DNA from 4 places in the Mitsuaria sp. RG genome. Region 2 is predicted to be linked to each of the others. Evidence: riboswitches for the same ligand, from Rfam matches in the RefSeq annotation. Region 2 holds a riboswitch; each other region holds the start of a gene.
What was found. Region 2 has a riboswitch for cobalamin ahead of cobW (cobalamin biosynthesis protein CobW). Riboswitches for the same ligand answer to the same signal wherever they lie in the genome.
Positions count from the first base shown of each region.

Region 1: it holds a riboswitch for cobalamin, as region 2 does, so the genes downstream of both, POF53_RS08240 (TonB-dependent receptor plug domain-containing protein) here and cobW (cobalamin biosynthesis protein CobW) in region 2, are expected to answer to the same signal.
Region 3: it holds a riboswitch for cobalamin, as region 2 does, so the genes downstream of both, POF53_RS15935 (TonB-dependent receptor) here and cobW (cobalamin biosynthesis protein CobW) in region 2, are expected to answer to the same signal.
Region 4: it holds a riboswitch for cobalamin, as region 2 does, so the genes downstream of both, POF53_RS21625 (ABC transporter substrate-binding protein) here and cobW (cobalamin biosynthesis protein CobW) in region 2, are expected to answer to the same signal.

Region 1 covers NZ_JAQMYQ010000010.1:32,927-40,379, forward strand. The annotation lists gene POF53_RS08230 (TonB-dependent receptor) at 1-1,931, opposite strand, end outside; gene POF53_RS08235 (DUF2946 family protein) at 2,002-2,391, opposite strand; cobalamin riboswitch at 2,534-2,737, shown strand; gene POF53_RS08240 (TonB-dependent receptor plug domain-containing protein) at 2,827-4,782, shown strand; gene POF53_RS08245 ((2Fe-2S) ferredoxin domain-containing protein) at 4,794-5,522, shown strand; gene POF53_RS08250 (ABC transporter substrate-binding protein) at 5,515-6,438, shown strand; gene POF53_RS08255 (8-oxoguanine deaminase) at 6,501-7,453, opposite strand, start outside.
Region 2 covers NZ_JAQMYQ010000031.1:5,491-12,943, reverse strand. The annotation lists gene POF53_RS17480 (transporter substrate-binding domain-containing protein) at 1-531, opposite strand, end outside; gene POF53_RS17475 (response regulator transcription factor) at 535-1,149, opposite strand; gene POF53_RS17470 (DUF1272 domain-containing protein) at 1,323-1,565, opposite strand; gene cobM (precorrin-4 C(11)-methyltransferase) at 1,631-2,383, opposite strand; gene POF53_RS17460 (cobalamin biosynthesis protein) at 2,413-2,814, opposite strand; gene POF53_RS17455 (CbtA family protein) at 2,814-3,509, opposite strand; gene POF53_RS17450 (CbtB domain-containing protein) at 3,520-3,705, opposite strand; cobalamin riboswitch at 3,806-4,028, opposite strand; cobalamin riboswitch at 4,088-4,287, shown strand; gene cobW (cobalamin biosynthesis protein CobW) at 4,388-5,455, shown strand; gene cobN (cobaltochelatase subunit CobN) at 5,459-7,453, shown strand, end outside.
Region 3 covers NZ_JAQMYQ010000027.1:10,171-17,623, reverse strand. The annotation lists gene POF53_RS15940 (GlxA family transcriptional regulator) at 1-319, opposite strand, end outside; gene POF53_RS15935 (TonB-dependent receptor) at 554-2,680, opposite strand; cobalamin riboswitch at 2,788-2,992, opposite strand; partial or broken gene POF53_RS15930 (GNAT family N-acetyltransferase) at 3,232-3,735, opposite strand; gene POF53_RS15925 (carboxymuconolactone decarboxylase family protein) at 3,814-4,152, opposite strand; gene POF53_RS15920 (hypothetical protein) at 4,271-5,044, opposite strand; gene POF53_RS15915 (bifunctional O-acetylhomoserine aminocarboxypropyltransferase/cysteine synthase) at 5,109-6,386, opposite strand; gene POF53_RS15910 (SCO family protein) at 6,462-7,427, opposite strand.
Region 4 covers NZ_JAQMYQ010000048.1:1,561-9,013, reverse strand. The annotation lists gene POF53_RS21645 (GFA family protein) at 1-346, shown strand, start outside; gene POF53_RS21640 (bleomycin resistance protein) at 570-1,004, shown strand; gene POF53_RS21635 (ABC transporter ATP-binding protein) at 1,554-2,339, opposite strand; gene POF53_RS21630 (FecCD family ABC transporter permease) at 2,336-3,352, opposite strand; gene POF53_RS21625 (ABC transporter substrate-binding protein) at 3,349-4,362, opposite strand; cobalamin riboswitch at 4,477-4,674, opposite strand; gene POF53_RS21620 (acetyltransferase domain-containing protein) at 4,702-5,871, opposite strand; gene POF53_RS21615 (MFS transporter) at 5,948-6,847, shown strand; gene POF53_RS21610 (PAAR domain-containing protein) at 6,851-7,108, opposite strand; gene POF53_RS21605 (hypothetical protein) at 7,156-7,353, opposite strand; gene POF53_RS21600 (DUF6708 domain-containing protein) at 7,325-7,453, opposite strand, start outside.

The sequences.
Region 1 (7,453 bases), on a different contig from region 2:
TAGCGGGCGTCGGCGCCGACCTGCCAACCCGGCGCCAGGTCGTAGGTCAGCCACAGGTTGGCGACCCGGTCGGGGATGTTCACCGGGTTCTTGCCCTTGCGCGAGTACACCACGCCGCCGATGGTCTCGTTGAACTCGTCGTACTCGGCGTTGACCCAGCTGAAGTTGCCCGCCGCCAGCAGCTTGGGCGTGACCTTGAACGAGGCCGCCAGCTCGATGCCGGTGGACGTCTGCTGGCCCGCCTGCTCGGTGGTGTTGGGCACGGTCGAGGAGGGCACCGAGATGTTCTTGCGCACGATGCGATAGGCCGCTGCAGTGGCCGAGCCGCGCCCATCGAGGAAGTCGAACTTGCTGCCCACTTCCACCTGGCGGCCGGTGCTCAGGTCGAAGTCGCCGACCTGGCTGATCGAGGCGCCGGTGAGCGAGCCTCCCGGCGGCTCGGCCGAGGTGCTGTACTGGGTGTACAGGCTGACATTGGGCGTCAGCTCGTAGACCAGGCCCAGGCGGCCGGTGAAGGCGTCCCAGCGCCGGTCCAGCTTGGCCCGGGTCACGTGGTCGACCACGTCGAAGTCGATATGGTCGTAGCGCAGCGCGGTGATCAGCGACAGCTGGTCGGTCAGGCGGGTGCGGTTTTCGACGAAGCCCGCGGTGGTGTCGGTGTTGGTGCTGCGGCCTTTGGCCCGCGGCGCGTCCATGCCGGGGATGTCGAGGAAGTGATCAGGTTGGAAGCCGTTCGGGTCGATGCGGTCGAAGGCACCCTTGGACAGCGGGTAGTTGGTCTGCTGGTTGCGGTTGTAGTCCACGCCGAACGCCCAGTCGCTGGCCAGGCCGAACAGCTGGCCCTGGTGGGTCAGCTCGACGCGGTTGCCGTTGACCTCCTGGTCGTGGCGCTGGCGGTAGCCGCCGGAGCGGTCGATGGCGGTGTTGCCGGCGTTGTAGCGGTACACCTCGAGGTTGCGGTAATCGCGCTGGCCGTTGTAGTGGTAGAAGGTGTTGCGCAGCTGGTTGCTGTCATCGATGCGGTAGTCGGTGATCGAGCGCAGCCAGCGCGTGCGCTGCTCGTAGCGGCCGTCCTCGACGTTGTAGTTGTTGAAGCGATTGTGCTTGTCGATATGCAGGGTGCCGACCGCCGGCTGCAGCACCGGCGAGCCCCAGTACGGGCTGTCCTCTTTTTCTTCCAGGTACTCGATGGCCAGGGTGTGCGACAACTGGTCGTTGATGTCGCTGAGCAGCGAGAAGGCCAGGTTGCCGGCCCCGTTCTCCTGGCGGTCGATATAGCCATTGGTGCTGGTGCGGCTGTAGTCGAGCCGGGCGTAGTGGCGTGGGCCGTCGCCGCTGTTGAGCGCCTTGTTGAAGCCGACCGAGGTCTCCATCGTGTCGTAGCGGCCATAGCTGACGCGGCCTTCGAAGGTATCCTCGTCGCGGTTGGCCAGCTTGGTGATCATGTTCAGGCTGCCGCCGACGGCGCCGCTGCCGTTGAGGAACGACGAGGGGCCGCCGAGCAGTTCGACGCGGTCGTAGATCCACGCCCCGACCGGTCGCCCGGCAGCGCCGTACTGCAGGTTGATGCCATTGAACAGCTGGCTGACCTGGGCACCGTTGAAGCCGCGGTACGACACGTAGCCGCCCCAGCCGGGCGGTGCCGAAGCGTTGACCCCGGGCAGGGCGTTGGCGGCGTCCTGGAAGTTGCGCGCGCCGATGCGTTCCATGGTCTTGCGGTCGGCGACGCTGACCGAGGCGGGGTTCTCGCGGGCGCTGAGGTTCAGTCGCGAGCCGCTTTCGATAGGCCGGTCAAGGTCCAGGGTGGTGGCTTCTTTGGGTTGGTCGGCGGTGGCCGTGACGTTGCTGGCGGGCAGGGTCAGGGTGTCTTCCTGCGCCCAGGCGCAGGTTGCGCTGCCAACGAGCAGCGCCAAAGTGGTCATGCGAAACATGCAAGGCTTCCTGGCTGAAATCGGTGAGCGCACGCCCGCTGCCGATCAGGCAGCGCAGGGCGTGGCGATGTCAGAACGCGAGAAGCGAAGCAGGAGAGGCGCGCGGATTGACCAGTGGCCAGCGCTGCTTGGGCAGGGGTGGCGCGGGTTGCCTGGGTAAGGGTTTGCTCGACTCCCCGGCGAGCAAGGCCAGCAGGCCGAAGAACACCGCCAGCAGGGTGGCGCTGAACAGGCTGGCGATCACGCAGTCGCCGCCGGCGGGCAGCACCGGGTCGCTGATGTCCTGGTCGCCCTTGAACACGCCGCTGCTGTCGGCCGCGCACCAGGCGGCGTCATCCAGGCCGGCCAGGCGCAAGCCCGCCATCTGTCCATGGCCCATGGCGCACAGCAACGAGCCGAACAGGATGCTGAAATACAGCACCCAGGCGACTTGCGATCGTGTGTGGCGGGCCAGCTTCATCGGCAAAGCTCGAAGGGAATGAGAATAGGTTCGGCGTGCGGATTCTACAGCGTTTGAAACATCTGCCTAGAGTGCTCGGCCGATAAAAAACATTCGAATCGATTCACCTGGCTGGCTTGACGCCTCTCGGCCCCAGGTGTTCAGATGCCGACCGATTTCAGGTGTCCCATGCCGCCGCGCATGGGGTGAAACGGGAAACCGGTACGCGCTTCGCGCCAGTCCGGTGCTGCCCCCGCAACGGTATGCAAGTGATGCCTTCGACAGACCACTGTGGCCAGTGCGCCATGGGAAGGTGAAGGTGTCTTGTCTTGCGAGCCCGGAGACCGGCCTGGAATGTGGTAGGCAAACTCCTGCGGTGGGCGGGCATGGGCCGGTATTGGCTGTGCGCGATCCCTGCTCCTGCGTGCTTCTGCGAAAGTCACTTTCGAGAAGAGCATGATTGCTGTGATTCACTCCCGACGTTTCTCCCCCAAGGCCCGGACCCTGCTTCTGGGCTGCCTGGCCAGCCCCCTGGCACTGGCCGAAAACACCCCTCTGATCCTCGACCAGCAGATCGTCGCCGCGCCCTCGGTGGAGTCGACCACGGTCGCCGCCATGGCCCAGTACGGCAGCAAGGTCGAGATCGTCAGCCGCGAGCAGATCGAGCGCGCCGGCCCCGGCGCCGACATCACCCGGGTGATGCAGATGTTCATCCCCGGCTTCTACGTCGCGCCGAAGAACGGCCCGTTCGACTACGGCACCTACTCGCTGCTGGGCGGGCGCAACGACGACACCTTGATCCTGCTCGACGGCGTGCGCCTGAACAACCGCCTGTACGGTGGCCTGTACCTGGACACCCTGCCGGCCAACGCGGTGGAGCGCATCGAGGTGCTCAAGGGCGGCCAGAGCCTGTTGTTCGGCACCCAGGCGGTGGCGGGGGTGATCAATATCGTCACCCGCAGCCCGCAGCGCCGCGAGGCTTCGGGGGAGGTCAACCTGGGCCTGGACAGCTTCGCCGGCAACAGCAAGGACGCCCGCGTCGAGCGGATCTTCAGCAATGGTTTCGGCGACCTGGGGCTGCTGGCCTATGTCAGTCACAACGTCTCCGACGGCTACCAACCGTTTCGCAACCGTGACTACAGCGGCAACGTCAGCGACAAGAAACGCGGCTACGAGGTAACCACCTTCGGCGGCAAGGCGATCCAGGCCTTCGGCGACGATACGCGGCTGGAGCTGTTCTACCAGTACACCGACGCCAACCTCGATTTCGCCCGGCCGGTGAACAACTACAAGACCACCAATGACCGCGTGCAGCAGATCGCCACCGCCACCTTCGAGCAGCGCCTCAACGAGCGCCTGAGCTACTTCGTCAAGGGCCATGTCAACGACTGGGACACCCGCTACACCCGCATCAACAACCGCGCCGACGGCAGCCGCAACGTGGTCAACCACAACGACTACTGGGGCTTCACCGACTGGGGTGTGCAGGCCGAGGGCAAGGCCGAGCTCGACGGCGGCCATGTGCTGGTGTTCGGTTCCGACAACCAGTGGTTCAAGGGCCAGGACGACGTGCTGGTGATCGACGACAACAAGGCCCAGGCCAATGCGCTGTATGCCCAGCTGCGACCGAGGATCGAGGCCCTGCCGAACTGGCACCCGAGCCTCGGCGTGCGCCACGAGGCCATGAGCGGCGGCGACAGCGCCACGGTGGGCATGCTCACCTCGCTGTACGACCTGAACGACAACTGGCAGCTGCGCGGCCAGTACGGCAGCGCCTACAAGCTGCCCAACGCCGAGCAGCTGTTCGTCAACGAGCCTGGCGACGAGATCGGCAACCGCGACCTCAAGCCCGAGAAGAGCCGCAATGCCGAGCTTGGCCTGGACTACCACGGCCTGCTGCTGGCGCGTGAGTTCAGCGCCAGCGTCACCGTGTTCCGGCGCAAGATCACCGACCTGATCACCCTGGACGGCAGCCAGTGGGTGAATGGCCAGGGGCAGGTGCAGATGCGTGGTTTCGAGGCCGATGCACGTATCCAGCTCGACGACCAATGGAGCCTGCAGGCCGACATGACCCGTAACCTCACCGAGTCGCGTACCGGGGCGACGATCAACGACGTGCCGAGTTTCTTCGCCCGCTCGCGGCTCGGCTACGAATCGGCAGACCGCAGGTGGGGTGCCGGAGGGGCCATTCGCTACATTCGCGATGTGGTCAGCTCCAAGGGCGTCGACTACGGCCATTACTCGGTGGTCGACGCCGATGCCTATCGCTACCTGGACGGCGCCCGCCAGCACCGGCTGAGCCTGCTGGTGGAGAACCTGTTCGACCGCGACTATGTCACCAGCCGGGCGAGCAATGTCGACAACCTCGGGCGGCCGTTCACCAGCGAACTGCGGTACACCTACACCTTCTGAGGGGCGTGAGCATGGACTATCAGCGTGTGCTGTTCGTGGGCCCCGGTCTGGCGAGTGGCTCGGTGGCCGAGGCGTTCGGCGCCGAGGTTCGCGACCTGCGTGGCCGCGAGGCGGACCGGGATATCGTCGATACCCTGGAGGGCTTCGACGGGTTGTGGGTGGTTATCCGCGAGGCCCTTGACCTGGGCATTGAGCGCTTGCTGGTAGTGGACCTGGAACCCACCTCGGACAGCGCCTACCTCGACTGGCTGCGCGATGAACTGGGGCGCCTGGCGCAAGGTCGCGCCGGCATCTGGGTCACGGCCCAGGCCCTGGGTCGGCGCGGGCTGGATGCTCGGGCGGCGTGTGCCAGCGTCGGCGAGCATGCCCGTCACCTGCCATGCGACCAGGTCAACGCGGTGGCCAGCGATCCGGACTGGTCGCGGATACCCGAGCATGCCCGCCAGGTGTTCCTGTGCACCGGCCCACGCTGCGTGCGGCGCGGTGCCTTGCCATTGTGGAAACGCCTGCGTCGCCAGTTGCTGGAGCGTGACCTGATCGAGACGCCGGGCGGCGTGCTGCTGACTCGCACGGGGTGCCAGTTCCCCTGCAACCTGGGGCCAGTGCTGACGGTGCACCCGGACGGCTGCTGGTATCGGGTACGTGATGATCGGGAGGTGGAGGAATTGGTGGAAACGCATCTAGAGGGCGGAAGGATCGCCGAAAGATTGCTGATCAAGGGAGGGACATGCGATGCGTAAAGCCTGGTTGCTGTCGCTGGCCCTGTGCTGTGGCACACCGGCCCTGGCCGAGAGCTTTCGCAACTGCGGGCAGGACTGGCAACGGCCTGCGGCGACGCCTGCGCGTATCGTCGCCCTCAACCAGCACGCGGCCGACCTGCTGCTCGCCCTCGGTGCGGGGCCGTCGATGGTCGGGGTGGCCTACCTGGACGACAACGGCGTCGCCTACAAGCAGGGCCGCTACCAGGGCGTGCCGGTGATCGCCCGGGAGTATCCGGCCAGCGAGGTGCTGTACGCGCAAAGGCCGGACCTGGTGGTCGGTGGATTCGCCACGGCTTTCGGCGATGGGGTCAGCTCGCGAACCCGGCTGGCCGGCAACGGGATCGCCACCTACCTGCTCGAGTCGGCCTGTGCCGGTCATTCCCTGGACTACTACGCCCATGTCCGGCGTGACCTGACCCTCCTTGGCGAAATGCTCGGCAGGCAGGCGAGGGCGCAGGCGTTGATCGAGGCGATGGAGGCGGACCTGACGCGGGCCAGGGCGATCGCGCCTGTCGGCAAGCCGCTGTCGGTGTTCTACCTCGACAGCGAGGTCCGGGGGCTGGACAGCGAAGGCGGGCGGGGTTTCGTCACGCCGTTGCTGGCCGCCGCCGGGGCGCGCAATGTGCTCGGCGGGATTGACCAGTACCGGGTGACGGTCAACCGCGAGGCGCTGCTGAGCAGCGACCCCGATGTGATCCTGCTGGCCGACGCCCTGTGGTCGCCGGCCAGCCGCAAGCGTCAGCTGCTGACCCGCGACCCGGTGCTCTCGAGCCTGCGGGCGGTGCGCGAGAATCGCATGATCGATATCCCGTTCACCGAGCTGGTACCCACGCCGGCCAGCGGGCGGGTGGCCCTGGAACTGGCGCGGCGGCTCAGGGAAGTGGCTGTCCCATAGCTGGCCCGCCCTGATCGCGAAGCTTGGCGTGGGAGCGGGCCTGCCCCGCGATGGGCTGGGTGCTACTCGCCGATGACCAACTGACGCGCCAGCTGGTTGTGCCGCTCCAGTACCCGCGGCAGGTCGACGGTGGTGATGCGCCCACCCTGAACCACCACACGCCCGTTGATCACGCTGGTGTCGACATGGGTCGGGGTGCAGAACACCAGCGCCGCCAGCGGGTCGTGCAGGGCGCCGGCATAGGCCACATGGCCAAGGTCGAAGGCGACGAAGTCGGCGACCATGCCCGGGGCGAGGGCGCCGATATCGTTGCGGTTGAGCACCTTGGCGCCGCCCAGGGTGGCAATCTCCAGCGCCTCGCGGGCAGTCATCGCATCCGGCCCGAAGCCGACCCGTTGCAGCAACAGCGCCTGGCGCACCTCGCCGATCATGCTGGCGCCGTCGTTGGACGCCGAACCATCGACCCCCAGGCCCACCGGCACGCCGTGGTCGCGCATCTTGCGGATCGGCGCGATGCCTGAGGCCAGGCGCATGTTCGAGCACGGGCAGTGGGCGACCCCGGTGCCGGTGCGGGCGAACAGCTCGATGCCGTGCTGGTCGAGCTGCACGCAGTGGGCGTGCCAGACGTCGTGGCCGACCCAGCCCAGGTCCTCGGCGTACTCGGCCGGGGTCATGCCGAACTTCTCGCGGCTGTAGGCGATATCGTTGACGTTCTCGGCCAGGTGGGTGTGCAGCGACACGCCATACTGGCGGGCCAGAACCGCCGCCTCGCGCATCAGGTCGCGGCTGACCGAGAACGGCGAGCAGGGCGCCACCACCACGCGCAGCATCGAGCCGTGGCTGGCATCGTGGTAGTCCTCGATCAAGCGCTGTGACTCCTTGAGGATGTCGCTTTCCTTCTCCACCACCGAGTCCGGCGGCAGGCCGCCCTGGCTGCGGCCGACGCTCATGCTGCCGCGCGCGGCGTGGAAGCGCATGCCGATCTCCTCGGCGGCGTGGATGCTGTCGTCGAGCT
Region 2 (7,453 bases):
CACCGTGTGGATGGGCAGGTAATGGTCGACCATGGCCAGGCGCAGGCCTTCCAGGTTGTCACCCTCGGGCAGGCTCTGGTTCTGTCGCGACACGATCACCGGCAGGTCGTCGGCATAGGGCGTGCTCAGTACCAGGTCGGCATCACTGGCTTCGAAGGCATTGGAGCTGCCCAGCAGGTCGATTTCGCCCGCACGCAGCGCGTCGAGGGCCTGGGCGCGGCTGGTATAACGGCGCACCTCGATCGGCACACCCAGTTGTTCGGCGATCAGACCGGCGTAGTCGGCGCTCAGGCCCTCGTAGTCGGCCTGGCTGATGTTGATGTCGAAGGGCGGGTAGTCCGGGTGCGAGCTGCCCAGTACCAGGCGCCTGCGTTCATTGAGCCACTGCCGGTCGGAAGCAGCCACCGCCAGCGGCGGCGCCACGCTCAGGGCGCGGGCCAGCAGGTGGCGGGGCTCGCTGTGCACTTGCGCCTGGGTGGGCAGCGACAGCAGCGCGACCAGCAGCAGGCAAAGCGATGTCCCCTGGTGCATGGCTCAGGCCACGTTGTTGCGTTTGGCCAGGTCGACCATTTCCACCAGCGACTCGACCTTGAGTTTCTCCATGATCCGGCCGCGGTAGGTGCTGATGGTCTTGGCGCTGAGGTTCATCTGCTCGCCGATCAGTTTGTTGCTCTGGCCGGCGCTGAGCCGGCGCAGCACTTCCACTTCCCGGTTGGACAGTAGCCTCAGGCGCTCGGTCTCGCTTTCCAGGGTGTTGCTGTTGACCGCCATCTGCGGGAAGGTCGAGTAACCCTTGACCAGGGCCTTGAGGGCGAAGACCAGGGCGTCGAGGTCTTCGTCCTTGTTGACGAAGGCCGAGATGCCGGCGTCCATGCAGCGGCGCACGTAAAGGTCGGCGGGTTGGCCGGTCAGGGCCATGATCCGCGGCGGCGGGTCGATCAGCTTGAGGCGCTTGATCACCTCCATGCCGTCGAGGTCCGGCAGGCCGATATCGAGGATGACCACATCCGCCTTGGTCTGCTCGGCCAAACGGGCGGCTTCCTTGCCTTTACCGGTTTCCCCCACGACGGTGAAGCGTTCACGTTCGAGCAGCATGCGTACGGCAAGTCGAACAATGTGATGGTCATCGACCAACAGCACGGATGTCATTCAGGTAACTCCTGTCAAAGTGCAGCGCGCTTCCAGCCTACGATTACAGGCGCTGGGCAGCGGACTTGCTGGGCAGAGCGCACCTTACGGATATTCAGGAGCCTTGGTAATAGGCGAGTATAGGTGTGTTGAAATACCTGCACCAACCTGTAGAAAAGTCCTACAAGGAAGGTTCAGGCGCAGGGTGCGTGCGGCTTGTGCACGCGTTGTGTCGAGGCGGGATTGTTGTCCAGTACCTTGCCGACACGGGTGGGGCGGATCACCAGCTGGCCGCCGCAGTTCGGGCAGCGGTTGTGGAAGTGCTGGTCGTTGCAGGCACGGCAGAAGGTGCATTCGAACGAGCAGATCAGTGCATCCGGGCTATTGGCGGGCAGGTCGGTGTCGCAGCATTCGCAGTTGGGGCGCAGTTCGAGCATGGGCTTGGTTTCCGTCCAGTTGGAAAATCCAGTGTGCTACGCCGCGCCCCCGGTCGGCAATCGTTTCACGAGCCTGGGCGATAGAGGTGGGCATGACCGGCGCGGTACAGGGCCGAGTCGGCGAACGGCGCGTCGCCCAGCACATGGCCGACCAGGATCAGCGCGGTGCGTCGGAAGCCTTTGGCGGCCACGCGTTCGCCGATGTCCGCCAGGGTGCCCTTGACCCAGTCCTGGTCCGGCCAGGTGGCACGATGGACCACCGCGATCGGGCAGTCGACGCCATAGTGTGGCAGCAGCTCCTCGACGATGCGGGCCAGGTGGCGCACGCCCAAGTGGATGGCCAGGGTACTGCCGTGGCGGGCCAGGTCGGCCAATTGTTCACCGGCCGGCATCGGCGAACTGTCGCCAAAGCGGGTGAGAATCACGGTCTGTGCCACATCGGGCAAGGTCAGCTCGCAACCGAGCAGCGCGGCACTGGCGGCGGTGGCGGTGACGCCGGGGACGATCTGGTAGCCGATGCCCAGTTCGCGCAAGTGGCGGATCTGTTCGCCGATGGCGCCGTACAGGCTGGGGTCGCCGCTGTGCACGCGGGCCACATCCTCGCCATTGGCGTGGGCCTGGCGCATCACCTCGACGATCTGTTCCAGGTGGAGTTCGGCACTGTTGATCACGGTGTGCGCCTGGTGACCTTCCAGTACGGCGGCGGGGACCAGGGAGCCCGCGTAGATGATCACCGGGCACTGGCGGATCAGGCGCTGGCCCTTGACCGTGATCAGCTCCGGATCGCCGGGGCCGGCACCGATGAAATAAACCGTCATGGGGGTTCCTTGCAGAAATATGGCGCGGATTATCCGCCGATCGCCAAGGCGAGGGTAGCGCCGCCGAGTACCTGCCTGGGCACATGCAGGCGGCCGTTTTCGCCAGCCAGGGCCAGGGCAGTGCTTTCGGCGACGCCCCAGCAGCCGGTCTGGGCGTACACCGTGGCCGAACGATGGCTGAGCAGCGGCTCGAAGACCGTCAGGTGCGTGGCGTCGAAGCAGATGTAAGGCAGCCCGAGGCGCTCGGCCAATGCCAGCAGGCCGGGTTCGCGAGCCTTGGGCTCGATGCTGGCAATGGCGCGCAGGGCCGAGAGGGGCAGGGCGTGGCGGGTGAGCGTCTGGCGCAGCAGCACCGCCAGTGTCTCGACCGGGCAACCACGGCGGCAACCAAAGCCGGCGAACATCGCCGGCTGCACGGGCAGATCGCGCATCAGGCCTGGCTGGAACGACGGTAAAGCCACGCGCTGAGCAGGCCCAAGGCCAGCCAGAACGCGGCGTTGGTCAGCCAGGAAGCGATCTTGAACTGGGTCGCGAGGGCTTCCGGCGCCAGGCTTTCATGCACTGCGGGTTGCGGCGCGCCGATCAGGTGCGGGATCACCAGCAGGGCCACACCAAGCACCTTGAACAACCAGTGCCGGGCGAACACCAGCAGCGCCAGGCCGGCGGCGGTGGCTGCGGCGGTGCCGATCCACCAGGTCTGGCGCTGGCCAAGGTCGGCGGCGGCGGTGCCGGGCAGTTCCGGTGGCAGGCCCAGGGTCGGTGCCAGGCAGAACACGGCGAAGCCGGCCAGGCCCCACAGTGCGCCGGTGGCCACGCGGTTCGGTTCGCGCAGGCTGTAGAGGGCGACCAGGATCAGGGCAAAACCGACGGCGACCACCAGGTTGCCGCCAGTAGTGGACAGCACGCGCTGCCAGCCGTCCTCCGGCGCCCAGGCCTCGGCACTGTGTTCATGCTCATGGGGCGCTGCGGCGTCGCCGTGCTCATGCTGTTCGGCGACCGGGGCAGTGGATTCGTAGGTTTCCGCCTGGAGAATCAGTGGGGCGACCCAGAAGCTTTGCAGCAGGGTCAGCAACAGGGCCGCGAGCAGGCCGCTGAAACCCGCGGTACGGGCGATGCGCGTAATCATGCGGATTTACTCAGTGGCAAGGGAAGGCGGCACTGTGGCGGGTGTCGTGGGCGGCATTGTGCACCGCCTCGATGTGCGAGAAACCGGCGAAGTACACCAGGCACAGCCCCAGCAGGCTGGCGCCGACCGCGACGATCAGTCGCTGGCTGAGGCTGACGGGGGTGGCGATACTGTGTTTGGCGCTGGTGATGGGCATGACGCGTTCCTCTGCTGCTTTTGTTGTGGCAACGGGCATGCGCGACGACCCCGGGCACGGCTGGCCCGAGTGATACGACGACGCCCGCCCACCGCGGGGTGTACTGTGAGCACGTCAGGCCGGTCTCCGGGCTCGCGAGGTGGAGCAAGGCTCCTTCCATGGCGTCACCTTCCCATGCCTTGAGGCTGGCACAGTGGTCCGGACGCTTCTCTCGCTTACCGTTGCGGGGGCAGCACCGGCCTTGTCGGCTCCTGGAATGGAGACGCGACGCACCGGTTTCCCGTTTCACCCCCGTGGGGGCACCTGAACGCAATGCGCTAGCAAATCACGGGGCCGGGCCCGCGTCAATCGCCGCGGCGGTTGACCGCCAGGCAGGCACTGCGTAGCCTTGCCGCTGCGAGGTTCTCGGGCGTTGGCCCGAGCTAAGACGGGAACGCGGTACAAGCCGCGGCTGCCCCCGCAACTGTAAGCACTGAAGGGTTCGGCACAGCCACTGCGCAGGCGCGCGGGAAGGCGCCGGCCCACCGGCCAGCGAGCCGCAGCGGTGCAAGCCAGGAGACCTGCCTCGTGACGTTTTCGACTTTCAACCGGGCGGGGTGATCCGGTGGCGAACGCGCCAGGCCGGCATGGCCGTGGCTGTCGTCCTGCATGCCCGCGCCATTGCTGCCAAGGGCATCGCGACATGAAAACACTGGCCAAGCTTCCCGTCACCATCGTCACCGGCTTCCTCGGCTCAGGCAAGACCACCTTGCTGCGCCATATGCTCGACAACGCCCAGGGCCGCCGCATCGCGGTGATCGTCAACGAATTCGGCGAGCTGGGCATCGACGGCGAGATCCTCAAGCAGTGCAGCATCGGTTGCACAGAGGAAGAGGCCAATGGCCGCGTCTACGAACTGGCCAACGGTTGCCTGTGCTGCACCGTGCAGGAAGAATTCTTCCCGGTGATGCGCGAGTTGGTGGCCCGGCGCGGCGACCTCGACCACATCCTTATCGAAACCAGTGGCCTGGCCTTGCCCAAACCGCTGGTACAGGCCTTCCAGTGGCCGGAAATCCGCAACGCTTGCACCGTCGACGCGGTGATCACCGTGGTCGACAGCCCGGCCGTGGCCGCCGGCACCTTCGCTGCCTACCCGGACCAGGTCGACGCCCAGCGCAAGCTCGACCCGAACCTCGACCATGAGTCGCCGCTCCATGAATTGTTCGCCGACCAGCTGGCCAGCGCCGATCTGGTGGTGCTGAACAAAGCCGACCTGATCGACGCCGAGGGCCTGGCCAAGGTCCGTGCCGAGGTGGCCGAGGAACTGCCGCCGGCGGTCAAGGTGATCGAGGCCAGCAGCGGCCGCCTGCCGCTGGAAGTGTTGCTGGGCGTGGGCGCCGAATCCGAGGCGCATATCGACGGTCGCCGTACCCATCACGACTCGCATCACGACGGCGATGACCATGACGACCATGACCACGACGCCTTCGACTCGATCTCCATCGACCTGCCCGAGGCCGACGAGAGCCTGCTGCTCGATGCCCTGACCCAGCTGGTCACCGAGTTCGGCATCCTGCGCGCCAAGGGCTTCGCCGCCATCCCCGGCAAGCCGATGCGCCTGCTGATCCAGGGTGTGGGCACCCGCTTCGACAAGCATTTCGACCGTGCCTGGCGCAGCGACGAGCCCCGGATCACCCGCCTGGTGCTGATCGGCCAGGATCTCGACGCGGCGCAGCTGGAAGCGCGCCTGCGCCAGGCCCTGGGCGCCTGATCCATGCACCTGCTGCGGACCCAGCCCGGCGGCTTCGTGCCGGACGACAGCATCGCCGATCTCGGCCAGACCCCCGCCGACCTGGTGATCCTCTGCAGCGGCGATTCACACCTGGCGCTGCTCGCCGAAACCGCCGAGCAGTTGCCGGCGGATTTCCCCAGCGTGCGCCTGGCCAACCCGATGCAGGTGCAGAACCACGCCTCGGTCGACTTGTATATCGACCAGGTGCTGCGCCATGCCAAGGTGATCCTGATATCACTGCATGGCGGTGTCGGTTACTGGCGCTATGGTGTCGAGCAACTGGTCGAACTGGCGGGGCGAGGGGTACAGCTGATCCTGGTGCCCGGCGACGACCGCCCCGACCCTGAGCTCACCGACCTGGGCACGGTTCGCGGCGAACAGGCCGAACGCCTCTGGCACTTCCTGCGCCAGGGCGGCAAGGCCAACGCGGTGAACCTGTTCAACTGCCTGGCCAGCCAGTGGCTGGGGCGCGATTACCCGTGGGACGAGCCACAGCCCTTGCCGCGCACGGCGGTCTATCATCCAGCCAAGGGCACGGCTTGTCCCGAGGACTGGTACGCCGAGTGGAACCCGGAGCATCCGGTGGCGCCGTTGCTGTTCTACCGTTCGCACCTGCAGGCGGCCAACACCGCGTTCATCGATGTGTTCTGCCAGCGCCTGCAGGCCTGCGGTCTGAACCCATTGCCCATCGCCGTGGCCAGCCTGAAGGAGCGCGCCTGCCTGGACCAGGTCGAGGCCTGGCTCGATGAGGTGCAGGCCGAAGTGGTGATCAACACCACAGGTTTCGCCCTGTCCAGCCCCGAGCAACCCAACCTGCGCCCGCTGCGCCGCGATGTACCGGTGCTGCAGGCCATCTGCGCCCAGGACAACCAGCCTGGCTGGGAGCAGAGCGAACAGGGCCTGGGCGCTCGCGACCTGGCGATGCACATCGCCCTGCCGGAACTTGACGGGCGCATCATAACCCGGCCGGTGAGTTTCAAGGACCTGGCCTGGCGCAGCGAGCGCAGCCAGTCCGATGTGGTCTGCTACCGGGCCCATCCCGAGCGCATGGACTTCGTCGCCGAACTGGCACGGCGCTGGGTGACCCTGGCGCGTCTGGACAACCAGGAAAAGCGCGTGGCCCTGGTGCTGGCCAACTACCCGACCCGCGACGGGCGCATCGGCAATGGCGTCGGCCTGGACACGCCGGGCGCGGCGCTCAATATCCTCAGGGCCCTGCAAGCGCAGGATTACCCGGTGGCCGGGCTGCCCGACAGCGGCACCGAGCTGATTCACCAACTGCTCGGCGGGGTTACCAACGACCTTGACCACCTCGACCAGCGCCCCTGCGCCCAGAGCCTGGCCCTGGCCGACTACCAGCGCGCCTTTGCCGCCTTGCCCGAGGCCAACCAACGCGCCGTGCTGGAGCGCTGGGGGCCGCCCGAGCAGGATCCGATGTTCCGCAGTGGGCGCATGATGGTCGCCGGCCTGCGCTACGGCCTGACCTTCGTCGGCATACAGCCGGCGCGGGGCTATCAGGTGGACCACAGCGCGGTGTACCACGACCCGGACCTGGTGCCACCGCATGGCTACCTGGCGTTCCACTTCTGGCTGCGCAACGGCTATGCCGCCGACGCGGTGATCCATGTGGGCAAGCACGGCAACCTGGAATGGCTGCCGGGCAAGGGCGTGGGCCTGTCCGCCGAGTGCTGGCCGGATGCCTTGCTCGGCCCGTTGCCCAACATCTACCCGTTCATCGTCAACGACCCGGGCGAGGGCGCCCAGGCCAAGCGCCGCACCCAGGCGGTGATCATCGACCACCTGATGCCGCCGCTGACCCGTGCCGAGACCTACGGCCCGCTGCGCCACCTGGAGCAATTGGCCGACGAATACTACGAGGCGCAGTTGCTCGATCCGCGCCGCGCCCGCGAGCTGCAACGGGACATCCTTGAACTGGTCAAGACCCATCATATCGACCGCGAGCTGCAGCTCGAAGGG
Region 3 (7,453 bases), on a different contig from region 2:
GATCGGGGAGGGTGTGGACGATCTCCGGTGCGCCGGGCACCACCAGGGTGTCAAACGGCTCGCACAACCAGGGTGCCAACGGTTCGGTGCCTATCGACAGGCCTTCTGCGGTGGGCACCAAGCCGCCTTCGAGGCTGGCAGTGACCAGGCGATAGCCCGGCAGGCCACGCGCGGTACGGGCCTTGGTCGCGGCCCAGAACACCGTCTGCGCGCCGGTGAGGTCGAGCAGGCCCATCTGCGGGTAGGCGAGGAACAGCAGGGTGCGCGGCTGATCCAGGGCGTGCACGGGCGGGGTGGGGATCTGCGGGATGTCGGTCATGGCGCGCTGCTTGTGACGGAGGCGTAGCGCTAAGTCGAGCACCTGGCGCGGCGCCGATCAAGCGCCGCGCGACAGGCGCAGGCGCCGAGGCTTTGCAGGAACAGCGTGGGAGCGGGCTTGCCCCGCGATGACGTCGGCCCAGGTTGGCGAAGCATCGCGGGGCAAGCCCGCTCCCACGCTGCCCCAGTCAGATCGGAGATTTACATTTTGAACCCCGAGTGGGCTGTACCTGCCTCAGAAGCTGTAGTCGACCGTGGCGAAATACGAACGCGGCGCGCCCAGCAGCCATTGCTCGCCGCTGAAGCTGGACTGGGCGTACTGGCGGTCGAACAGGTTGTTCAACTGCAGGCCCAGGCGCACATCGGGCAGCACCTGCCAGCCCAGGTTGGCGTCGACCACCGTGTAACCCGGCACGCGCTGGTCGTTGGCCGCGCTGGAGTAGCGCTCATCCACATAGCGCAGGCCGATACCGGCATCGACGGCCTGGCCGAAGCCCTTGCTCAGCCACAGGTTGGCGGTGCGCCGCGGCACATCCTGCGGGCGGTTGCCGGCGCGGTCGTTGACCGTGCCGTTGTCGCCTTCCTCCAGGAAATCGTCGTACTTGGCCCTCACCAGCGCGGCGTTGGCCGAGAGCTGCCACTGGTTGCCCAGCGCCAGTTCCAGGCTGGCCTCCAGGCCGTCGGAGGTCTGCTGGCCGGCCTGCTGGCTGTCGTGGGTGAGCGGGTTGTACACCGGCAGTTTCTTCTTGACGATGTGATAGGCCGCCAGCGTCCACTCGCCACGGGTATCCCAGAAACGTTGCTTGAGGCCGATCTCGGTCTGCTTCGCTTCGGTCAGCTCCAGGCGCTTGTTCGGGCGCTGGGTGAGCAGGTCACCGACGCCGTCCTCGCTGGTGGAGTACTGCCCGTACAGCGACAGGTCGTCGGTGAGCGCGTACACCAGCCCGGCGCGCCAGTTGCCGCCTTGCAGGCTGCGGTCGCTGCGGGCGTTGTTGACCAGGTCGTCACGGTCGATGTGGTTCTGGTCGCGGCGGATGCCGGTGACCAGCGCGAGGCGGTCGCTCAGCTGGGTGCGGTTCTCGGCGAACAGGGCGAAGGTGTCGACCTTGGACAGCGTCTGCGCGCGGGTCGGGCTGAGGCTGTGGAAACCGCCCGGAGCCGGATGCCACGGGTCGAGCGGGTCGCTGCTGCCATCGCTGTAGGGCGAGTTGCTGTCGACGTTGAAGCGGATGCGGTTGTATTCGGCGCCGACCACGGTCTTGCTGGCCAGGCCGAACAGGCCATGGTCGAAGGTAAAGCTCTGGCGATCGCCGAGCTGCTCCTGGTTATGGCGAATCTCGAGGAAGCTGCCGCGCTGGATCACGCCGTTGGCGGCGTCCCAGGCGTAGGACTCGGCGTTGCGCCACTGGCGGCGGCTCTTGATGTAGTACAGCTGGTTGCTGGCGATGACACTGTCGCTGAGGGTCCAGTCGGTGGTCAGGCGCGTCCACTCGTCGTGGTAGCGCTGTTCGTCGTTGCTGACGTTGTAGTTCTTGCGGCGCACGCTGCTGCGCAGGTGCCCGTCGATCAGCGGGGTGCCGTAGTAGTTGGCTGGTTGCGCATCGCCGCGTTCGTGGGCGAGGGTGAAGCTCAGGTCGTCGCTGGCATCGAAGCGCAGGGCGGCGCTGAGGGCCAGGCTGCGCGAGTCGGTGCGGTCGACCCAGCCGTTGCCGGCCTGCTGGTTGAGGGTCACGCGGTAGCTCAGCCGCTCGCTCAGGCTGCCGCCGCTGTCCAGGCCCAGTTGCTGGCGGTCCCAGGAGCCGTAGCCCAGGCGCAGGTGGTTGCGGATGTCACCGGCGAACGGCTTCTTCGGCACCACGTTGACCACCGCGCCGGTGGCGCCTTCGCCGTACAGCACCGAGGAGGGGCCGCGGATCACGTCGATGCGTTCGACCATCCACGGGGCGACCGGGAAGGTCAGGGTGCCGGCGCCGGCGTACAGGCGCGAGCCGTCGAACAGGGTCATCACCGAACTCTGCCCGGTGAAGCCCCGGGCCGACAGGCCGGTACCGCCGTCGCCCGGTGTGCCGATGAAGGTCAGGCCCGGCGAGCGGGTCACGGCGTCCTGCACGGTGAGGTTGTTGCGCTGCTGGATCTGCGCCTCGGTCAGGCTGCTGGTGCTGGCCGGGGTGTCCAGGGCGCTGAGGTTCAGGCGCGAGCCGGCCGGGGTTGGCGTGGCCAGGTCGATGACCTGTGGCTCGCGGGTGTCGGTGATCGCCGTGGAGGGCAGGGTGAGGGGCGCCACTTCATGGTCGTCGGCCAGTGCTGGCAGGGACACGGCCAGGCAGGCCGCCAGGGTGTGAAGCTTGTTGATTCGGGACATGTCGTTCCACTGCTGCAGGAAGGAATGGATCCCGGTGGAAAACACGCAACGGCGAAGCGCGCACGCAGGCGCGCGCGGATACCGGCCTGCGCCCGCCCACCGCGGGTTGCCAAGTGAAGCCTCAGGCCGGTCTCCGGGCTTGCGAGGAGCATGAAGCCTTCACCTTCCCATGCGTGCGCACAGTGGTCTGTCGAAGGATTCGCTCGCTTACCGTTGCGGGGGCAGCGCCGGACTTGTCGTGACAACGACGCACCGGCTTCCCGTTTCACCCTGCGCGCGGCGGCGCAGGACACCTGAAACTGGCGCGCATCTGACCATCGAACGGGTGGCGAGTCAATCGCCTGGGTGGCAGGAAAATATCTGGTGGGGCAATGGGTTAGCTGCAATTGCGTTGTCGCTGATCGCGGGGCAAGCCCGCTCCCACGGCGATACCCTGGCAGCTCCAGGCAATCGGATCGTGGGAGCGGGCTTGCCCCGCGATGGGTTCAGCGCCCGCGCCGACGCGAAACCCGCGCCTCGATATTCTTGCGTCCGATCAGCAGCGCCGGCTTTTCCACCACCGGCTCGTCTGCCAGCCACTTGTACATCACCAGGCAGTCCACCAGGCCCAGCTCGGCATGGCGGTAAGCCCTGGGCAGGCGGCCGACGGTCTCGAAGCCGAGCTTGTGCCACAGCGCCACCGCCACCTCGTTGCTGGCCACCACCGAATTGAACTGCAGGGCCAGGAAGCCCTCCTGGCGCGCCAGCTTCTGCGAGTGCTCGCACATCAGCCTGGCCACGCCCCGGCCGCGGGCCTGCTCGCAGACCATGTAGCCGCAGTTGCCGACATGCCCGCCGGGGCCGGCGGCATTGGCCTTGAGGAAGTAGGAGCCGAGCAGCACGCCGTCGTCCTCGGCCACCAGGGTGCGCAACGGGGTTTCCAGCCACAACCGACGCGCCTGGTCGACGTCCAGGGCCGGGTCGAAGGCGTAGGTCTGGCGGGCCTGGACAATGGCCTGGAAGGTCGGCCAGAAGCGTTCGAAGTCTTCCGGGGTCATGGGGCGTATCTGGATCATGGTGGTTCCTGCACGGGCTGAACCGCCAAGTCTGGGTGTCGCGGCGCCGTCGCGCAAGGGCGGCGGCGCCATGAAGTTTCAGGCGCCAGTCTTGCCCACGGCGTCCAGCGCCCTGGCCGAGTAGACCAGCGCGGCGCCGGCGTTCATTGCCACCGCCACGCCCAGGGCCTCGGCGATCTCCTCGCGGGTGGCGCCGTGCTTGACCGCCTGCTGCGAATGCACGGCAATGCAGCCGTCGCAGCGGGTGGTGACGGCGACGGCCAACGAGATCAGCTCACGGGTCTTGGCGTCCAGGTGATTGGTCTTGGCCCCGGCGCCGCTGGCGGTCGCGTAGCCGGCCACGGTATCGGGTGAGAGTTGCTTGAGATCGCCGATGCCGGCCATCAACTGCTTACGGTAGGCGTCCCAGTCCATCATGCTCATCGTCTTCACCTTGTCAGGTTGGCAACAGGAGCATTCAGGCTAGTCGATATTTCGCTGGAGGGGCTGGCCCCAGGGAGAATGGATCAAGCCCGGGACCTGTTCGAATCACTGGTCAATCGGTCGGTACCCGGCGCAGCGCCGCCGCCAACGCTACGGTCAGTGCCACTGCCAGGCCCATGGCGAGGCCGATGGTCACGGCAACCCCCAATCGTTCCAGCAACCCCGCCATCGCCAGGTAGAATGCAATCACTCCCACCGCACCAATGGCATTGCCCCGCACCATCGCCGCCATCCCGGCTCGGCCGCCCTGCACATGGGCGAACACCACCAGCGGCCAGGCGATCACCGGAATTGGCGCCAGCATGCCGCTGGTGGCCGGCCCCAGCCAGCTGGCCAGGCTGGTGGTGATCATCAGCAGCGAGGTGGCCGATACCATGCGCAAGGGAATCTCCCAATACCGCTGCCGGGGACGGGCGAGGGTGTCGGGCCTGGGCTCGCGGCCACTGGCGCGGATCAGCACGCCGATCAGCAGCAGCGCCACGGCCACCGACAGGTAAAGCCCACCCCAGTGGGTGAAGGCATAGGCCGCCAGGCCGTAGAACAGGATCGCCAGCAGCACGGCCGGGGCGATATCGACCCTGCGCGTGGCGAACAGGTAGAAGGCGTAGGTGGCCTGCACCGCCGCCAACCCACCCAGCGCGCCGGGCACCGCGCCCAGGGCGAAGCCCGTGCCTTGCTCCAGGCACAGGAAGGTCATCACCAGGGCCGAGGTGATCGGCAGACCGGACAGCAGCCCGCCGAGCAGTCCGCCCCAGCGCCGCGAGGCGAGGGAGATGGCCCACATCAGCAGCGGGGTGACCAGGAGTTTCAGGTAGAAAAGGGTCATTACGCGAGGTTCCGGTTCTGCAGGGTACGCGCCCGCCGTCGGCATTGGGTGGGGCGCGGGTCGATCAGCCGCGGCTGGCCTCAAGGGCCTGGGCGAGGTCGGCGATGATGTCGTCGCTGTGCTCGATGCCGATCGACAGGCGCACCATGTCGCGCGGTACGCCGGCCTTCTCCAGCTCTTCGTCGTTGAGTTGACGATGGGTGGTGGAGGCGGGGTGGCAGGCCAGCGACTTGGCGTCGCCGATGTTGACCAGGCGCACCACCAGTTGCAGCGCATCGATGAAGCGCGCCCCGGCGGCCTGGCCGCCCTTGATGCCGAACGACAGGATCGCCGCCGGCTTGCCGCCGGTGTAGCGCCGGGCCAGTTGGTGCTCGGGGTGGTCCGGCAGGCCGGCATATTTCACCCAGGCCACCTGGTCGTGTTCCTGCAGGTAGCGGGCGACCTTGAGCGCATTCTCGGTATGGCGCTCCATGCGCAGGGCCAGGGTCTCCAGGCCTTGCAGGATCAGGAAGGCATTGAATGGCGACAGCGCGGCGCCGGTGTTGCGCAGCGGCACCACGCGGCAGCGACCGATGAAGGCGGCGGGGCCGAAGGCTTCGGTGTAGGTGACGCCGTGGTAGGACGGGTCGGGAGTATTGAGCAGGGCGAAACGCTGCTTGTGGTCGGCCCAGGGGAATGTGCCCGAGTCGATGACGATGCCGCCGATGCTGGTGCCGTGGCCGCCGATGTACTTGGTCAGCGAGTGCACGACGATATCGGCGCCGTGCTCGAACGGGCGGCAGAGAATCGGCGTGGCCACGGTGTTGTCGACGATCAGCGGCACGCCATGGCGGTGGGCTGCCTCGGCCAGCGCGGCGATATCGACGATGTTGCCGGCGGGGTTGCCGATCGACTCGCAGAACACTGCCTTGGTGCGCGCGTCGATCAGGGCCTCGAGGGCGGCGATGTCGTCGTGGGCGGCGAAGCGGGTGGTGATGCCCATGCGCGGCAGGGTGTGGGCCAGCAGGTTGTAGGTGCCGCCGTACAGCTTGGCCACCGAGACGATGTTGTCACCAGCTTCGGCGACGGTCTGGATGGCGTAGGTGATGGCGGCCATGCCCGAGGCCACGGCCAGCGCGCCGACCCCGCCCTCGAGGGCGGCCATGCGTTGCTCGAGCACGTCGTTGGTGGGGTTCATGATGCGCGAGTAGATGTTGCCCGCGACCTTGAGGTCGAACAGGTCGGCGCCGTGCTGGGTGTCGTCGAAGGCGAACGAGGTGGTCTGGTAGATCGGCACGGCCACCGCCTTGGTGGTCGGGTCGGGGCTGAAGCCCGCGTGGATGGCGAGTGTTTCCAGCTTCATGCGGTCGTTCCTTGAGCGTGGGATGGAAGCGGTTGAGCATGGGCTGGGGCGGCGCTGGCGGTCAAGGGTCGAGGTTCAACGTTGCGCCGAGGGCACCTGGCGCCGTTGTGTTTCTTCCTCGAGATAGCTGATCAGCGCGGCCACTTCGGTTTCCCCCAGGCGCATGTTGGGCATCGCCAGCTGGTTGTACTGCGCGTACAACAGCATTGCCAGCGGGTCTTGCTCCGCCAGCATCCGGTCCGGCTCCATCAGCCAGCGTTTCAACCACTGTTCCTCGCGCTGGCGGGTCACCCCCAGCAGGTCCGGGCCGATGCCACGGGTGGCACCGGGCTCGGCATCGCCCAGGGTATGGCACGACGAGCAGCGGGTACGGAACAGTTGTTCACCGGCGCTCGGCGGGCGGATATCCGGGGCCTGGGTGTAGTCGCGGCGCTGGGCGCTGGCGGTCTTCCAGTTGTGCAGGCTGTTGGCCAGGCGGTCGGCGAGGATGTACGGGCTTTCGAAGGGCGAGGCCTTCATCCAGCGGCCGGTGGCCTGGTTGCCGATGATCAGGCTGAGGTTGTGGTCCTTGCTGCGGCCGTTCTCCAGTCCTTCGATGTACAGCCCGAGGCTGCGGCGCAGTTGCTCGATGTCGGCGGCTTCGCCAGTGAGCAAGGTCCAGCCGGGGCCGATGGCGAACTTCTCGGCGTAGCGCTTGAGGGTGGCGGGGGTGTCGTTGTAGGGGTCGATGCTGATCGAGTAGATGAAGATGTCCTGGCCGACGCGCTCGCCCAGCAGCTTCTGCACCTGGCGCAGGCGCGCGGTTTCCACCGGGCAGGAGTCGCCGCAGCCGGTGAAGATGAAGTTGATGGCCACCACCTTGTCCTTGATCAGGTCGTCGAAGAAGCGCACCTGTTGGCCGTCCTGGGTGAGCAGGGGGATGTTGGGGAAGTAGTCGGCGCCCCAGGGTGTGGAGGGCGTTGCGCGGGTGCTGGGGGGGAGCGACCAGGCAAGGCTGAGGGGGAGCAGCAGCAGGAGCAGCAGGCGGCAGAGGCGGGGCATGGTTCTACCCTCTGGTCAGGGGACAG
Region 4 (7,453 bases), on a different contig from region 2:
GTGCGGCCGTATCCGGTTCTCCGCCAGCGGCGAGCCGCGTTTTCCGCATACCTGCTCGTGCGGGCAGTGCCAGCGACATTCCGGCAGCCTGACCCTGTGCTGGGTGGAGTTCGACAAGGCAGCGGTCGCCTGGACCGGGGAGGGTGGATTGCCTGCGCTGTACCGCTCGTCCGAGGGCTCCTGCCGTGCGTTCTGTGCCACCTGCGGCAGTTCCCTCGGGGCCATTGACGATGCGCCGACGGTGGCCTTGCTGCTGGGCTGCTTCGATGCCAAGGGCGACCAGGCCCTGCGGCCGAGTTCGCATTCGTTTCGGGCTTGTCGGCCGCGTTGGTGGAGGGTGGGGTGAAGGTTGGGGATTGGGGGGAGGCTGACAGGTGTTCGGCGAGGGCCTTGCAGCGCCTGTGAGATCGAGCGCCGCCCGCGCGGCGCATCGCGGGACAAGCCCGCTCCTACATCTATTGCAACGTGCCGAACCTGTTGGGCCATGGTTGCCCGCCTTGGCGCACGACTTGAGATTGAGTAAGGGATATCATGTGCGCCACTTTCCCATGCCGCTCAAGGACGATTGCATGCTGCAGCGCAACAAGATGGTGCCCGAACTGATCGTCAGTGACCTCGATCGCAGTCTGGATTTCTGGGTTTCGTTGTTGGGGTTCGAGATTGCCTATCAGCGCCCGGAGCAGCGCTTTGCCTACCTTGACCTGCAGGGCGCGCAGGTCATGCTCGAGCAGTTCGACGCCGAGGATCACTGGCTTACCGGGCCCCTGGAAAAACCCTTGGGGCGGGGGATCAACCTGCAGATCGACGTCGCGGCGGTCGCGCCGCTGGTCGAGCGGCTCGAGCGCCAGCGCTGGCCGCTGTTCCAGGCGTGCGAGGACGTCTGGTATCGCGCCGACGCCATCGAGGTGGGGCTGCGTCAGTTTCTGGTCCAGGACCCGGATGGTTATCTGCTGAGGCTCGCGCAACGGATGGGCGAGCGTCCGGCACAGTCGAATATGCGGTAGAGTCCGCGTCCTGCTCATTTGCGCTGTCGCGCTGCAAGCAACCTTACCAGCATTACCAACGTGGGAGCGGGCTTGCCCCGCGATCACGGTGCTCCACGGTCTTGGGGCCAGTCCTTTCAAGGTTTGGACGCGGGTGGTTATTGACTGCATTAGGGCTACTAGGTGCTTGCCACGAGCTTTGCAGCGCCTATGAGATCGAGCGCCGCCCGCGCGGCGCATCGCGGGACAAGCCCGCTCCTACATCTGTTTCGGGCCAGTCACTCCTGTGAGGTTATCGCTGTCCGCCTTGGCTCATGCCTCAAGTCGTGCGGGGCGGCAGTGATGCCCACGCTGAAACCGCGTCGTACCAACAGGGCGGACCAGGTAATGGCACAGGAGAAATTGGCCCGAAACAGATGTAGGAGCGGGCTTGTCCCGCGATGCGCCGCGCAGGCGGCGCTCGATCTCATAGGCGCTGCAAGGTGCGCGGCGAGCACCTGGTGGCCTTGATACAATCAATAACCCCGCCTCCAAAGACCTTGATAGGGTTGTAAAGCACCCCCAGCCGTTTCAGGCACGAAACCGCAGCACCCGCGCCCCATCATACGGATCGACCAGGTAATGAGCCTGAACCCCAAACGTCCCCAATAACCGCTCCGGCGTCAGCACCATTTCAGGCTTCCCCAAGGCCACCAACCGCCCTTGATCCAGGACAGCCAACCGGTCACAGGTCAACGCCTGGTTCAGATCATGCAAGGCCACCAGGGTAGTCACCGGCAACGCCTGCACCTGCCGCAACAGGCTCAACTGATGCTGGATATCAAGATGATTGGTCGGCTCGTCCAGCAGCAACACCTGCGGCCGCTGGGCCAGGGCCCGGGCGATGTGCACGCGCTGGCGTTCGCCGCCGGACAGCTCGCCCCACAGGCGCCGACGCAGGTGGCCGGCATCGGCGTCGGCCAGCGCCTGCTCGACGATCGCACGGTCATCCGCGCCGAACGGCGCCAGGGCCGACAACCACGGCGTGCGGCCGAGGGCCACGGCGTCATACACGCTGATGGCGTCCAGGGTGTCGGCCTGCTGTTCGACCAGTGCCAGGCTTTGCGCCACGCGCCGACGCGGCATGCGCTCCAGCGCCTCGCCCAGCAAACGCACGCCGCCACTGCTCGGCGTGCGCAGGCCGGCGAGCAGCTTGAGCAGGGTGGACTTGCCCGAGCCGTTGGGGCCGACCACGCCGAGGGTCTCGCCGGGCATCACGCTCAGGTCGATTCCCTGCAGCACGTCGCGGTCGCCCAGGCGCAGGCTTAGGCCCTCGCAGGCAAGCGGGGCGTGGGCGATGGCGGTCATCACGGTCATGGACGCACCCGGCGGCTGACCAGGATCAACGCGAACACCGGCGCGCCGATCAAGGCGGTGACCACGCCCACCGGGATCACCTGGCCGGCGATCAGGGTGCGCGAGAGGATGTCGGCGACGATCAGGAACAACGCGCCGCCCAGGGCGCTGGCCGGCAGCAGGCGGCTGTGCCCAGGGCCGAGCAGCAGGCGCAGGGCGTGGGGGATGACCAGGCCGACGAAGCCGATGGCACCGACGATCGAGACCATCACCGCGGTCACCAGCGCTGTGCAGCTGATCAGCAACCATTGCGTGCGCCGCACCGGCACGCCCAGCGAGGCCGCCGAGTCGGCGCCGAAGGTGAAGGCGTCCAGCGCCCGGCGGTGCCACAGGCACACCGCCAGCCCGACCACGGCCACCGGCAGCGCCAGCCACACCGCTGGCCAGCGCACGCCGCTGAGGTTGCCCAGCAGCCAGAACAGGATGCCTCGGGCCTGTTCGGCGGTTGCCGACTTGGTGATCAGAAAGGCCGTCAGCGCGTTGAATAGCTGCGAGCCGGCGATGCCGGCGAGGATCACCTGCGCATTGTCCTGTCGGCTGCCGCTGGCCCGCGACAGCACCAGCACCAGGGCGAACGCGGCCAGCGCGCCAATGAAGGCGCCGGCCGACAGCGACAGCACCGCGCCACCGAGGCCGAACAGGCCCACCGCCACGGCGCCGGTCGAGGCGCCCGCCGACAGGCCCAGCAGGTACGGCTCGGCCAGCGGGTTGCGCAGCAGCGCCTGGAGGATCACCCCGCAGGTCGCCAGCCCCGCGCCGCAGGCGGCGGCCACCAGGGTGCGCGGCAGGCGGTAGTTCCAGACGATGCCGGCGTCGATCGGATCGAGCGCATGACCGGCCTGCCACAGCTGGTTGGCCAGCACCTGCCAGACCACCTCGGCGCTGATCCGTGTCTCGCCGATGGCGATCCCGGCGAGCATGGCCAGGCACAGGGCGAGCAGCGCGAAGGCGCTGATGGGCAGCAAGCGGCTCATGGTTGTGGCGCTTTACCGCTGGCAAAGGCGCTGGACAGCACCTCCAGGCCACGGAACAGGCGGATGCCGGCCTGCATGGCGTCGGCGTCGAGGACGATGATCCGGCCTTGCCTGACCGCGTCCATGTTGCGGGTCACCGGGTCGCTGCGCAGGAACTCGAGTTTTTTCCGGTAGTCGTCGGCGGGGTAGCGGCGGCGGTCCATGCGGGCGACGATCAGCCAGGTGGGGTTGGCCCTGGCCAGGGTTTCCCAGCCCACCGCCGGCCATTCTTCGCTGGATTCGACCACGTTGCGCACGCCGAGGGTCTGCAGCATGAAGTCGGCCACGCCCTGGCGACCGGCGACGTAAGGATCGACCTTGAGGTCGGCGCTGGAGAACCAGAACAATGCGCTGGTGTGGCTCAGGTCCTGGCCGGCCAGGCGTTGCCGGGCCTGGTCCAGCTGGCCCTTGAGCTCGGCATTGAGGCGTTCGCCGCGATCCTGCACGTCGAAGATCTCGGCCAGTTGGCTGACGCTCTTGTAGATGGTGTCGATCCTGAACGGCTGCAGGCGGGTACCGTCGGCGCCCACCAGGTTGTCCTTGCCTTCGCAATCCGAGGGCAGCAGGTAGGTGGGAATGCCCAGTTCCGCGAACTGTTCGCGGGTGCCGACCGCGCCCTGGGCGCCGACCATCCATTCGAACTGCGCCGTCACCAACTGCGGGCGCTTGCCGACCACCGCCTCGAAGCCCGGTTCGTTGTCGGCCAGGCGCTCGACCTTGTCGTTCTGCGCCTTGAACTCGGGCAGCACGTTGTTGAACCACAGCGAAGTGCCCGCCAGCCGCTCGCCCAGGCCCAGGGCATAGAGCAGCTCGGTGCCGGCCTGGCCGATGGTCACCGCGCGCTGCGGAGCCTGGGCGAAGGTCTGCGGCAGGCCGCAGTTGTCGATGGTCAGCGGATAGCGGGTGGCGTCGGCGTGGGCCAGGCCCGCCAGTGACAGGCCGGCGAGCAGGGTGGCGAGGCGGTGCGGCATGGTGGGGCGATCTCCTGTCGGGTGGTGCACGGAATGGCCCACGGACAGGCATCGCCAGGCGTCGTGCGGCAAGCACGCGGCCAGGGGCGGATGACCATCCCGGACACCCCGCCGGTTGGTGAATGCGTGCCGGCAGGTCTCCTGACTGGTGCGTCCTGGCCGGCGCCGGCCTTCCCGGGTCGGCAGACCCAGTGGCATCGATGGCGCAGGCTCGGCACCTACAGTTGCGGGGGCAGTTCCCTTTGGCCCGCTCTCGGCGCGCCCGGGATTCCCTTTTGATTCCGTGTGGAAACCGGCGGGCGGCATGGTAGACCATCGGGCCATCGGCTGAAAACGCTTTTACAGGTACTTGAGCCAGGCGATGTCGCGCCGCCGCGCCTTGAGCCGGGCGAAGCCGCGCACCGGCAGGTACAGGGCGATCGCCAGCAGTACCGCGACCAGCCACACCGCGCCGATGCCGTCGAAGCCGAAATGGCTGCCCTGGTTCAGGCCGAACAGCGCCACGCAGGCCACATACAGCAGCTTGAGCACATACAGGTGCAGCAGGTAGAAGAACATCGGCGCTGCGCCGAACACCGCCAGCGGGCCGATCCAGCGGGCCTCGCCGGCACGCTCGAACGCGCGTAGCAGCAACAGGCCGACGCCCAGGGTAATGGCCAGGAACAGCAGTGACGGCGGGTACTTGGTGATGTTGAAGAAGCTCATCAGCGTTTGCCCGACGCTGGCGTAGAAGGTCCACGGCGCCTCGCCATAGCCGTTGAAAAGACGCAATACGACGAAGCCGAGCAGCAGCATCACACCGCCGAGCAGCAGGCGGTGTTGGCGCTCGCCGGCATCGCTGGTGCGGCTGAACCAGGGGCCGAGCCCGTAGCCGAGGGCGATCACGCCGATCCACGGCAGCACCGGGTAGGAAGTGCGCAGGCGCAGGCTGTCGGACAGCTCCAGCCAGCCGCGTTCGTGCAGGATCGCCCAGGGTACATGCAGCGCCGAGTGCGGCGCGAAGTGCAGGCCATCGAGCAGGTTGTGGCCGACGACGATCAGCGCGCCCAGGGCCAGCAGCAGCGGGCGTGGCAGCCACACCAGCAGCGACAGGGCGATCATGCTCAGGCCGATGGCCCAGATCACCTGCAGGTAGATCACGCCCGGCGGCAACTGGAAGGTCCAGGCGAAGTTGACCAGGGTGAGCTCCAGCAACACCAGGAACAGGCCGCGCTTGAACAGGAATGCCGCTACATCGCCCCGGCCCTGGTGCTTTTCACCGTAGAGCCAGGCCGACAACCCGGTGAGTAGCACGAACACCGGCGCGCACAGGTGCGCCAGGGTGCGGCTGACGAACAGGCTGGGTTCGGTGGCGTCGATCGCGTCGATGGTCATCGGGTCGCTGACTTGACGGTGCAGGAAGAAGGTTTCGCGCACGTGGTCCAGCAGCATGAACAGGATCACCAGGCCGCGCAGGGCGTCGATGCTGTGCAGGCGTTGGCTGGGGAGGGTGGTCGGGAGGCTGGTCATCGAGGCGGGTCGCAGGCAGGGATAGCATTCAAATGAAATGTTATTTTATTTCATTTGTCTGTGCCTGGATACAGGCATGCACTGGCGTTCAGCCTGGATCAGCCCTGAATCAGCGGCCCCAGCCGCTCGGCCAGGGCCTGGACCATCGCGCTCACCTTGGGCAGATGCCCGCGGTTGCGGCGCCAGGGGGCTGTTTATCTCCATCCTGCTGCTGTTCGCCGCCTTCAATGCTCTGTCGGCGCTGGCGCCGAACGTCTGGGTACTGGCCCTGGCGCGGTTCCTCGCCGCGCTGGCCCTGCCGGTGTACTGGGGCACCGCCAGCGAAAGCGCCGGGCTGTGCCTGCTGGTGGCGCTGCTGATGTGGGCCTGGCTGCCGCCTCTGCCGAAGGTCCCGGCCCGCGTCGCAGGGGAGCGGCAGACGGTGATTCTCAAGGACCGTCGTTTCATCGCCCATGTGCTGCTTTCGGCGCTGGTGGTCACCGCCATGTTCACTGCCTATACCTACCTGGCCGAGATCCTCGAGCAGTTCGCCGCCGTGCCGGCCAACGCGGTCGGTTGGTGGCTGATGGGCTTCGGCCTGGTGGGCATGCTCGGCAACGCCCTGGCCGGACGGATCGTCGATCGCAGCCCGCTGCGGGCCACGCTGCTGCTGTTGGCGATGCTGGCCTTGGGCATGGGCCTGGTCACCCCGGTGATCGGCAACCCGCTGCTGCTGGTGGGCGCCCTGGCACTGTGGGGCATCGCATACACGGCGCTGTTCCCGGTGTGCCAGGTGCGGGTGATGCGCGCCGGCGCCAAGGCCCAGGCCCTGGCCGGGACCCTCAACGTGTCGGCGGCCAACGCGGGCATCGCCGCCGGTGCCGCGCTGGGGGGCGCGGCGATCCAGGGGCTTGGTCTGGCTGCGTTGGGTTATGTGGCTTGTGGGTTTGCGGTGGTGGTGTTGGTGGCCACGTTGGTACTGCAGAGAAGCGAATGAGGCCTAATCAACCATCCAGCCGATCTCGCCCTCCACCAGGGTTCCGCCATGGCTGGTGGTATCACCTTGGCGTGCAACGGCCCGGCCTTCGATGGCATGGTTCGCCGACCCTGTTTCGATGACGGCCCCACAACTGATCCTGTCGCCTACGCAGGCGACAGCCCTGCCATTGATCAATGTGGCCGTATGGCCTGAAACAACCTCGCCTGCGCCATGCAGGGGGCAGTCATGCTTGTGCCCGACTAGAACGATGGGTTTCATCACGTATGCTCCTTGTTTTCGTTAGGTGTAGGGATTTAAGCCGCGCCTTATTTGGCTTCGCTCAGGGTGATTAGCACTTCGCGGGTATCGGATTGGATGACGGTGGAGCCGCGCACTGTCGGGTTGTCGCAGTCATGGGGATCGTCGCGCCAGCATTGGTCCAGCAGGCAGAGGCGTGGTGCGTTGAGTTCCATCTCGGTCAAGAACAACCTGCTTTTACGGCTGATCAATACTGTCGAGCTCATGGGGCGCATCCTTCTCGATATCGGGAGTTTGACTTTGGCTCTTGGGCCGACGTTTAGAGGCGCGGGGCTTTCTCTCCGGGCGTTTGCCTGGACGTATGGT